DNA from 2 places in the Lysinibacillus sp. GW823-FHT06C08 genome. Region 2 is predicted to be linked to the other one. Evidence: riboswitches for the same ligand, from Rfam matches in the RefSeq annotation. Region 2 holds a riboswitch; the other holds the start of a gene.
What was found. Region 2 has a riboswitch for cobalamin ahead of AC1Q6O_RS21565 (FecCD family ABC transporter permease). Riboswitches for the same ligand answer to the same signal wherever they lie in the genome.
Positions count from the first base shown of each region.

Region 1: linked by a shared signal. The riboswitch ahead of cobT (nicotinate-nucleotide--dimethylbenzimidazole phosphoribosyltransferase) and the one ahead of AC1Q6O_RS21565 (FecCD family ABC transporter permease) in region 2 are both predicted to bind cobalamin.

Region 1 is NZ_JBXAHN010000001.1:927,540-932,887, forward strand. Features, by position in the region: gene miaA (tRNA (adenosine(37)-N6)-dimethylallyltransferase MiaA) at 1-156, shown strand, start outside; gene hfq (RNA chaperone Hfq) at 254-484, shown strand; gene AC1Q6O_RS04270 (rhodanese-like domain-containing protein) at 582-884, shown strand; gene AC1Q6O_RS04275 (hypothetical protein) at 934-1,329, opposite strand; gene AC1Q6O_RS04280 (hypothetical protein) at 1,600-1,902, shown strand; gene AC1Q6O_RS04285 (DMT family transporter) at 1,968-2,450, shown strand; cobalamin riboswitch at 2,510-2,686, shown strand; gene cobT (nicotinate-nucleotide--dimethylbenzimidazole phosphoribosyltransferase) at 2,781-3,836, shown strand; gene AC1Q6O_RS04295 (trimeric intracellular cation channel family protein) at 3,904-4,509, opposite strand; gene AC1Q6O_RS04300 (methionine gamma-lyase family protein) at 4,849-5,348, shown strand, end outside.
Region 2 is NZ_JBXAHN010000014.1:16,473-21,820, forward strand. Features, by position in the region: gene AC1Q6O_RS21545 (sensor histidine kinase) at 1-752, shown strand, start outside; gene AC1Q6O_RS21550 (response regulator transcription factor) at 724-1,425, shown strand; gene AC1Q6O_RS21555 (YdhK family protein) at 1,467-2,051, opposite strand; gene AC1Q6O_RS21560 (biotin transporter BioY) at 2,168-2,764, opposite strand; cobalamin riboswitch at 2,919-3,109, shown strand; gene AC1Q6O_RS21565 (FecCD family ABC transporter permease) at 3,305-4,351, shown strand; gene AC1Q6O_RS21570 (ABC transporter ATP-binding protein) at 4,357-5,148, shown strand; gene AC1Q6O_RS21575 (DMT family transporter) at 5,226-5,348, opposite strand, start outside.

The DNA of each region.
Region 1 (5,348 bases), on a different contig from region 2:
TATAAGGAATTATATGATTATTTAGATGGTAAATGTTCGCTAGAAGGCGCTCTTGACAGCTTAAAACAAAACTCTCGCCGCTATGCGAAAAGGCAACTTACTTATTTCCGCAATAAAATGGATGTCCATTTTGTGATGACAGATGAGCAATTATAAAATTAAAGAAAAATTTCTAAAAATTACTAATTGATAAATTGGTAGAACGTGCTACTATAGGAATGAAGAGGTAGAAAGTTAGTAGGGAGGCTATTTGATGAAATCAATCAACTTGCAAGATACGTTCTTGAACCAACTACGTAAAAACAGTGTTTTTGTAACTGTATTTCTATTAAACGGATTTCAGTTAAAAGGGACTGTGAAATCATATGATAATTTTACAGTTTTATTATTGGATGCTGAAAATAAGCAGCACCTAATTTACAAGCACGCCATTTCTACATTCGTTCCAGCTAAACAAATAGAATTTTTAGAGACAGAAGCTTAAAAAAATTGTTAAACAGTTAGTGTGTTCTCCACACTGGCTGTTTTTTTTGCTACAGGCTATAATGATAGAGGAAATAGATATTTGGAGGACGAGTTTGATGAAATCAATGGAAACAACACAATTATTAGAACTATTAGATGCAAATGAAGACCTATATATTATTGATGTACGTGAAGAGGATGAAGTTGCACATGGCATGATTCCTGGTGCTCAGCATATTGCTCTTGGGACAATCCCAGAACGTCTAGAGGAATTAGATGAAACTAAGCCATATATTATCGTTTGTAAGGCTGGTGGTCGTTCAGCTAATGCTTGTTCTTATTTAGAGGCACAAGGATTTGATGTGACAAACCTAGAAGGCGGCATGTTAGCTTACGATGGTGAATTAGAATTTAAATAATGACATAATGAAAAAAGAAAGAGTGTATACTCTTTCTTTTTTCATATGCTTATTTTTGGAGTGAGTCCATGATAAGGCTAAAGTTTTTTTCAAAGTTCTTGTACGGGTTCACATTTTTTTGCCCGCGAACCTTTGAAGCATAGCTGGCAAAATTTAAACCAGCACCGTATATTTGTAAAGCGCCATTCGCAAGATCTCCCTTTTGTAAAAGCTCAATGCCATCCTTTAAGAAATTTTCACTCTCATCGAAATGACATTCCGCCATGTATTTATCTCCATTATAAAATAATTTCAAATTTTCCATAATGACATACGCTGTTTCTTCACTGATGGAAGCATCAACATTCATTAATAACTGATTAATCGGTTTCACTAACTGAGCGTAATGACTATCATAATTTTCACAAGTCTCTGCAATAGCGTTTCTTAATTCTCTTGCATTCATTCTAACTCCTCCTTAAAAGAAAATTTTATCCATACCTATGAAGTAATTAGCGATTCCTTTTCCCTTTATCTATAAATCGTACTCTATAATTTTCAGAAATATGTTACAATTATATCGGTGAAGGAGGGATTTTGTATGTTTCGTTCAATAGCACCCCCAACAATGTCTTGACAGTAGAATCTACTGTCAAGGCATACAATAACAGTTTGCTCATTTTCAATAGATTCTACTGTGTAGGTTAATGCTTATACGTAGAAAGTAGGAATTGTAATGAGCGGAAAATTAGCGTTTGTATTATCCATGATTATTTTTGGCGCAGTTGGTGTTTTTGCCAAGTATATCCCTTTGTTTTCAAGTGAAATCGCTTTTTGGATGAGTTTGATTGGTGCTTGTTTTTTGATAGTGATTTTTATTTATATAAAGGAAAGTTTAACGAAAAGAAGTATTCTCAAAAATAAGTGGAGATTAATACTTTCTAGTGTTGCCTTATGTGGGAATTGGATTTTCTTATTTCAGGCTAAGAAACAACAATTGCTAATGCTGCACTCAGCTATTATTTTGCACCAGTACTAGTAATCTGTTTATCTCCAATAGTCTTAAAAGAGAAGCTAGTTAGCAGAAAAATACTGTATGTCTGTGTGGCCATTTTTGGCCTATTTTTGATTGTCCAAAGTCAAGGCACTGGAGACAGTAAACATTTTATTGGCATTGTCTACAGTCTTATCGCCGCATGCTTTTATACAGCTCTAACATTTACAAATAAATGTATATGTGGCTTAAAAGAACCGGAAAATACAATTATTCAACTATCTTTAGCAGCTTTTTTCCTTTGTTTTTATATACTTGGGACAACAGGGTTTCAGGTTATGACACTCAGTTTTAAGTCAGTCCTATTATTAATGACATTAGGTATTGTCCATGCAGGGGTTGGATTTTTATTGTTCTTTTGGGGCATGTCAAAGCTGAAAGGGCAAAGTATAGCCATACTTAGCTATATAGCTCCACTAACATCATTAGTCATTTCAACGATGATTATTGGAGAAAAAATGACGCATCTACAAATAATAGGAGCGGTCCTATTATTAGGGTCAACATTGCTAAGCGAGCTAGAAAAAGAATAGGCATACGAGTATCGCATTTAAATATTGACAGAAGAAATATGCTGTCGTAGATTAAAAGTAGTTTAATACAAGCATTAGGTGCCCATTAAGGGAGAATAGGGAATAAAGTGAAAAGCTTTAGCGGACCCGCCACTGTAAAAGGGAGTTTAATAGTGAAGACCACTAGCTCATTGCTGGGAAGGTACTATGAAATGTTGAACTTAAGCCAGGAGACCTGCCTATTTGCTTTAAGTGGATATAGATGATGGAAAAGTCTGTAGTTTATTTGTCATGACAATAAACTACAGGCTTTTTATTTTGTCTTCATGAAGAACGAGAGGAGAAATGACAATGCAATTATTACATGACACAATTCAAAACATTCAAGGCGCTAATAAAAATAGTAGGGAGCAAGCAAGGAAGCGAATAGATATTCTATGTAAGCCGCCAGGTAGCCTAGGTAAATTAGAATCCATTGCTGTGCAACTTTCTGGGATTACAGGACAATTATATCCGGTGATTGATCAAAAGGTGATGATTGTCTGTGCAGCAGATCATGGAGTTTGTAAGGAAGGTGTGACGACGAACCCACAAGATGTTACTTTATTTCAAACATTAAATTTTCCAAAAGGAGGTACGGGTGTTTGTGCGATTGCAAGTGTGACGAATACGAAGGTTGTAACGGTAGATGTTGGAGTAAAGGATGATCTTCCACTCAATGCGGGCGTAATCGTTCATAAAGTAAAATATGGTACAGATAATATGGCACAAGGCCCTGCTATGTCTAGAGAGGAGGCCATTCAATCTATTGAAGTGGGGATTCGTGTGGCAACAGATGAAATTATAAAAGGAGCCAATCTACTTGGAACAGGAGAGATGGGCATCGGTAATACAACGCCGAGTACTGCGATTTTAGCTGTTTTGACTGGCTATGACTCAATTGAAATAACAGGGTTTGGAGCAGGTGTTGGTCAAGGAGGAATTGCTCATAAAGCAGAGGTCATTGAAAAAGCAATTACGCTCAACAAGCCCAATCCTAACGATATCATTGATGTTCTAGCTAAAGTTGGAGGGCTAGAGATTGGGGCTATGGCTGGTATCATCCTTGCAGCCGCAAGTTACCGAAAACCTGTTGTGATTGATGGATTTATTTCAACTATTGCTGCGCTTATTGCTTATCAAATTGAACCAAAAGTAAAGGACTTTATTATACCTTCTCATGCATCGGAGGAGCCAGGGGCTAAAATTGCCGCTGAATTACTAGGAGTGGAACCCATGCTAAACATGAATATGCGGCTAGGAGAAGGTTCCGGTGCAACACTAGCCTTTCCTCTATTAGATGCTGCTTGCTCAATGATGAAAAATATGGTGACACTGGAAGAAGCAATGAATCTTTTGGCTAAATAGTTACCGAAAAACAATTAAGCGCAAATAGTTAAGGAACAATTTGCGCTTATTTAATCAATGATAGACTCTATGCCCGATTCAACCTTCGCAAAGGTAAACGCCATTTCATCATATAGGAAAGAATACGTAATGCTGTAATTACCGCAAATAACATATAAAGGAAAATGTCTCCTGTAAAAATATCAAATCCAATAACAAGCCCTGCGAGAGCAGCCCAAACACCATAGACTTCGTCACGAAGAACAAGTGGTTTTCGTCTAGCTAATAAGTCACGCACGATTCCACCACCTGACCCTGTTAAGACCGCAGCTACAATGACAGCACTAATCGGCATATCCAGCTTTACAGCGTAGAGTGCGCCTTGAATAGCAAATGCTGATAAGCCAATTGCATCTGTGAAATTGCCCCAACGATGCCAGTGTTGAATCAAATGATGAGGGAAAATAAAAAATATGGTAATTGCTGCAAGTGCAATTTGAAACATCATATCCTGTCCCCATAATGTTGTGACAGGTAGCCCGATAAGTAAATTTCGGATAGCCCCTCCACCAAAAGCAGTGACGATACCGAGTATATAAACACCGAATAAATCGTATTCCTCTTCCATTGCAATAATTGCCCCAGAAATAGCAAAGGCAATTGTACCAATAATACTAAAAACTTCCCAAGCCATCCCTTTCACCCCTTCTATAAATAAATGAATCTCATTCCTAAAGCAGAAAGATCCTGTAAGTAACAAAATCTATGAATTTAATAGCCAAAATCCATCATTAAATACTCTTCTTGAAATAAGTCCGCACATTAGCTTAGCGTAAATTTCGCTGAGAAACAATAGGCAAGTTTTACAGGTACCTATACAAATTGATAAGATGTTAATGAAATAAAGAAAAACATCTGTTATAAGCGTTCATTACAAGTAGACGATTAGGGAATTCTAGCATAATCGAGGTCCATTTAGATTCAAGTTTACGGAATGATATGCATGACAATTGTGAAATGGAGAAGAAAAAGAATGACGTTTACATCTAATTTATCAGCATCGACGCTATCTTTAGCGGCAACAATAGAAGAGAGAGTGAGACCTTTTCATGCTAAGGTGGAAGAGATGGCGTTTTATAACCAGCAAAAAGTGCTAGCGGCATTTCGAAAACATCAAGTTAGTGATTATCATTTACACCCATCCAATGGCTATGGCTATGACGATGAGGGACGCGATAATTTAGAGCGTGTCTATGCCGAGGTGTTTGGAGCTGAGGCTGCCATTGTTCGACCGCAGATTATTTCAGGGACACATGCAATTACGCTTAGTCTATTCGGTGTGCTACGTCCTGGTGATGAGCTGCTGTATATTTCTGGTCAGCCATATGATACGTTACAATCCATTGTCGATGGTGGTGACAAAGATACAGGTTCCCTGAAAGATTATCAAATCGGTTATTCACATGTTGATTTACTGGATAATCAAACCATCGATTGGGCCGGTGTGAAAGGGGCCATAACAGCAAAGACGAA
Region 2 (5,348 bases):
CGAATGCCATTCAGCTACTATCAAATGAGTTAAATCATTTAAGGCAGGAGCGCAAAGAGTTTCTATCTAGCATTGCCCATGAGCTTCGTACACCGATAACCTTTATTAAAGGTTATACCGATATTCTTTATAAACGTGATTTGTCCGTGCAAGATCGACAAAAATACTTAGCTATTATATTGGAAGAGACGAATAGACTTTCACGATTAATAAAGGATTTATTTGATTTAGCTAAGATGGATGAAAACTCATTTGTTATTGAAAAACAAAATCTAGATTTACAGGCTTTTTTTACTGGTATTAAGGGGAAATTAAGTCCTGCTTTTCAAGAAAAAGATATCCACTTTGATGTGTGCTGTGAAAAGGGATTAACGTTATGGGCAGATGAGGCAAGATTAGAGCAAATAATAATTAATCTATTAAATAACGCATTGACCTATTGCGGACAGGGGGATACTACCACGGTAGATGTAAAGAAGGTCAATGGTGTATTAACGATTATAATACGAGATACAGGGAGAGGGATTCCCAACAAGGATTTACCGTTTATTTTTGAGCGCTTTTACCGCGTAGAAAAATCTAGAAGTCGTGCGTTAGGTGGTACCGGATTAGGACTTGCCATTGTCAAGGAACTCGTACAGGCTCATGGGGGAGAAGTGACGGTTAAAAGTGAACTAAATAAAGGGACTGTTTTTGAATTATCGTTTAAAGGAGTAGAAGCGGATGAAAACCATTTTATGCATAGACGATGAACCAAGAATGTTAGATTTATTGACTCTTTACTTAGAGCCCGGTTTTCAATGTAGAGCAATGTCTTCCATTCAAGATGCGCTCATTTATCTAGAGGAAGAGCATGTGGATTTAGTTCTTTTGGATATTATGATGCCAGAAATGGATGGGTTTCAAGTGTGTGAAGAAATCAGGAAGTTTTGGCATGTACCTATCATCATGCTTACGGCTAAAGGAGAGCATTCGGATATTGTAAAAGGTTTAAACATTGGGGCAGATGATTATATATTAAAGCCTTTTGATGAGGAAGAGCTATTAGCACGTATACATGCTGTATTAAGGAGAACCAAGATAGAAGACAAGGTGGTTGTCTTTGAGGGTTTACGCTTAGATAAAGAATCCTTTGAATTATATTATCAACAAGAGGCAATCCCATTAACACCAAAAGAATTTTCCATGATGTCCTTATTTCTAGATTATCAAAATAAAGTGTTTTCAAGAGAACATCTTATTAACACAGTTTGGGGTTATCATGTATCCATTGAGGATCGCACTATCGATTCCCATGTCCGTAATTTACGAGAAAAATTAAGGAAAAGTGGATTTCCTGCTGATGATTACTTGCAAACTGTTTGGGGAATCGGCTATAAATGGCAGAAGTTTGCGGATCGAAAGCCTTTAGAACATAAAAACTAGAAAACAACCTCTGCCAAATATATTGGAAGAGGTTGTTCGGATTATTGCGCTGTTAACTCATCTTCTGTTACCCATTTATGATTTTTCACTGCTTCACCATTCGTGGTTGAAGTGTAATCAACCATATAAACTGTGGTTGGTACGGCTTCTTTAATGCGGACGGTTGCTTTTTTCATGCCTTCCATATGAGTAGCAGTCGTTTTTACCTCTGTATCAGGGGACAGTGGTGCTTCCCCTACATCCATTAATTCCTCATGGATAATCCATTTATGATTCTCTACACGTTTGCCACCTGATGTTGGATCATAAGAAATGATATAGGCTGTAGTTTTATAGGCACCAACAATCGTCGCTTCAGCACCCTTCATCCCCTCCATATGCCCATCTGTAATCATAGCGGTACTTCCAACCGGAAATGCTGGATCTTCAGCTTTTCTTAATGTAGCCGGTACTTCTGCTGAGCTAGAATGGTTCATTGAGGAGTGATCCATTTCTGTTTGTTGCTCAGTCTCAGGAGTATTATCTGAAGTTGAGGAAGGCTCCGTTTTATCTTCAGAACAAGCGGATAAAGTAAGTAAAGCAACTGCTGATAATAGTCCACCTGACCATCTTTGCTTGAATGTCATATGAGATCCTCCTTTCTATTTGCCCTTACTGTAACAAACAAATATGCAGAAATGATGGACATTAATTATTACAAAAAACTTCTTTAGTCTATTGACTAAAGAAGTGGATGGAAGCGCTATTGAATGGGCATGATTTTCAATGTTTTTTGTAGTCGGTACGCTAAAATACCAGCGAAAATAGCTAAAACAATATCTTTTGGGAGTGGGGGAATCATCCAGAGCCACGCTAATTTATAGGAAAAATCCTCTGGCGCACTGGCCCATAGTTTATACGCAATAAACATCCAGTTTGTACCTACTAAATAATTGATAGCAGTTGCGATGAATGCGGCTAGCATATAGCTTTTCTTTGTACCACTTCGCTCTACCATTAAACCGGCAACATATGCTGCTAAAATAAAGGTGATAATGAATCCAAATGTAGGGCTTAATAGTTGACTGAATCCTCCACCAAAGCGAGCAAAGACAGGTGCTCCTGCTAATCCAATACACATATAGACTGTGCAGGCAAGCGCTCCCTTCCTACTACCCAAAATAAGTCCGGCTAAAATGGCAAAAAAGGTTTGTAGAGTAATCGGCACTCCTCCCACTGTCATAAAGGGCACAAAGGAAGTTATATTGGCACCGATCATCATGAGGGTAGAAAATATTCCGATATAGGCAATATCTACCGTCTTTAATTTTGGATGACTTTGTTCTGATACTGTTGACATGACTTCACCTCTAATTTCAAAGTATTTATCGTTAGTGTAAAAAACTAAAACAAATGTGTCAACTTAATTATAAGTGTAGGTTAACTTAAGTGTGTTGGAAATTCCTTGTAGACTAACTATATATAAAAATGTATGATAGAATCGTCATAATTTTTTAACTTTACATACTATTGGTGTGACATTTTAAACAATGTCACTTAAAAGGGAAGTCGGTGGAAGTCCGACGCTGTCCCGCAACTGTAACGAGGAGTCCTATCATGTTTATTTGCCACTGTTAAAAATGGGAAGGCTATTTATAGGATGATGAATCGAAGTCAGGAGACCTGCCAATAAGTAATACCTGTAATGCCCACGAGGATGCAAGCAATTACGGACAATAGCTGGATTTTCTGACTTTGTTTATTCGAGGGTATTTTTGTGCGTATTTTTGCATGAAATGCCTTTTTTTATTGAGTGCCAACTGAAGTAAGATCATCTGACCTACATTATGCGAAAGTATATTTAATTGCTTCATTCATCATCTTAGTAGGAGTTTAATGAATGAATAAAAAATTTATGTTATTTTCTTTAGTGCTTCTTTTAGTATTAATCGTATCCATGACACTTGCTGTAATGGTTGGATCTGTTTCGGTGACGCCATTATATGTATGGAAAGTAATTCTTTCGAAATTACCCTTTATACAACACTCAATAGAGCAAGATTGGAGTCGCTCACAGGAAATCATTATTTGGCAAATAAGAGTACCCCGTGTCATCCTTGCCGCTATTGTAGGAGCGGGTTTAGCCATTGCAGGGGCAGCGATTCAAGCACTTGTACGAAATTCCATTGCAGACCCATATATTTTAGGAATTTCTTCAGGAGCAGCAGTTGGAGCAACTTCAGTAATTATTTTAGGTGCTTTTTCATTTTTAGGTATCTACGCACTTTCTGTATCAGCCTTTATAGGGTCTTTGCTCGCAATTGGGTTAGTGTTTTTCTTATCGCGCGTAGGTGGCCGTGTCTCGATTTTTCGCTTGCTATTGGCAGGGATGGCGGTTTCCTTTATATTAACGGCCATTTCTAATTTTATATTAATGATGTCGAAGCAAGAGGGAGCTTTAAAGTCCGTTATGTTTTGGATGTTAGGCAGCTTAGCTGGAGCAAAATGGAATAATATTATTATTCCCGCCTCCATCTTTTTCATTGTGTTCGGGCTTTTATGGCTATTCTATCGAAATTTAAATTTGCTATTACTTGGGGAAGAGGCGGCGGTAACGTTAGGAGTGAATCTTCAACAATTTCGCATACAGCTCATTTTACTTGTCTCACTTTTAACGGGGGTACTTGTAGCAGTGAGCGGTTCTATCGGATTTGTGGGATTAATCATTCCGCATATAGTACGATTAATTGTCGGTTCTAACTATAAATATGTAATACCAGTCAGTGCTTTATTGGGAGGGATTTTCTTAGTTTGGGCAGATGCATTAGCTCGAATTATTATTGCTCCACAGGAAATGCCAATCGGTATTATTACAGCCTTTTGTGGGGGGCCGTTTTTCATTTGGTTACTCCGTCGTAATAATTATTCTTTCGGTGAAGGAGATTAACTTCCATGACATTAGAAGCAAAACAAGTATCATTCTCCATTTACGATCAGCGAATACTTCATGAGGTAAGTGTAAAAATAAAGGAAAAGCAATTTGTCGGGTTAATTGGCCCCAATGGTAGTGGGAAGTCGACATTGCTTAAAAATATGTATCGTCTCCTAAAGCCAGAAAGTGGGACAGTCTTGTTAAATGAACAAGATATTTTAAAGCAATCTAGTAAAGCCATTGCTAAAAATTTAGCCGTTGTTAGTCAAGAAACACCCGTATTATTTGACTTTACTGTTCATGATTTAGTCAGTATGGGAAGGACTCCACATAAAAAGCTATTAGAGCTTGATCAGGAGCAAGATTTTCAAATTGTAAAAGATGCTTTGAAGCAAACGGGCATATTGCACCTAGCGAAACGAAGCTTTAGCTCACTTTCCGGTGGGGAGAAGAAGCGTGTTATGGTGGCAAGAGCACTCGCTCAGCAAGCACAGGTCCTTATATTAGATGAACCAACAAATCATTTAGATATTCAACATCAACTTCAACTGATGGACTTAATTCAAACTTTGCATCTAACAGTAGTAGCCGCTCTCCATGACTTGAATATCGCTGCTATGTACTGTGACCAAATTTATGTTTTACAGCGCGGACGCATTGTTTGCCATGGTACACCAGAAGAAGTACTTACACCATCATTGTTGCGAGAAGTATTTGGAGTATTTGCTGATATTCAAACACATTCACTGACGGGTAAGCCGTATCTTACATATGTCCCTGAACAATTCGCAAGAGGGGGCAACCCTATTTAGTTTGCCACGATCATTCAACACCATCTAATAAAAAAGGGCGCTCCTTCATATAAGAGGGCGCCCTTTGTCATCTACTATTAAGATACCGCTTTTAAACCTGCAACTCCAATGATAATCGCAATGATGCTGATGATTCGTGCAAGGTTTTTAGATTCCCCAAAGAACATAATATTGACCAGCACGGCACCTACAGTTCCAAT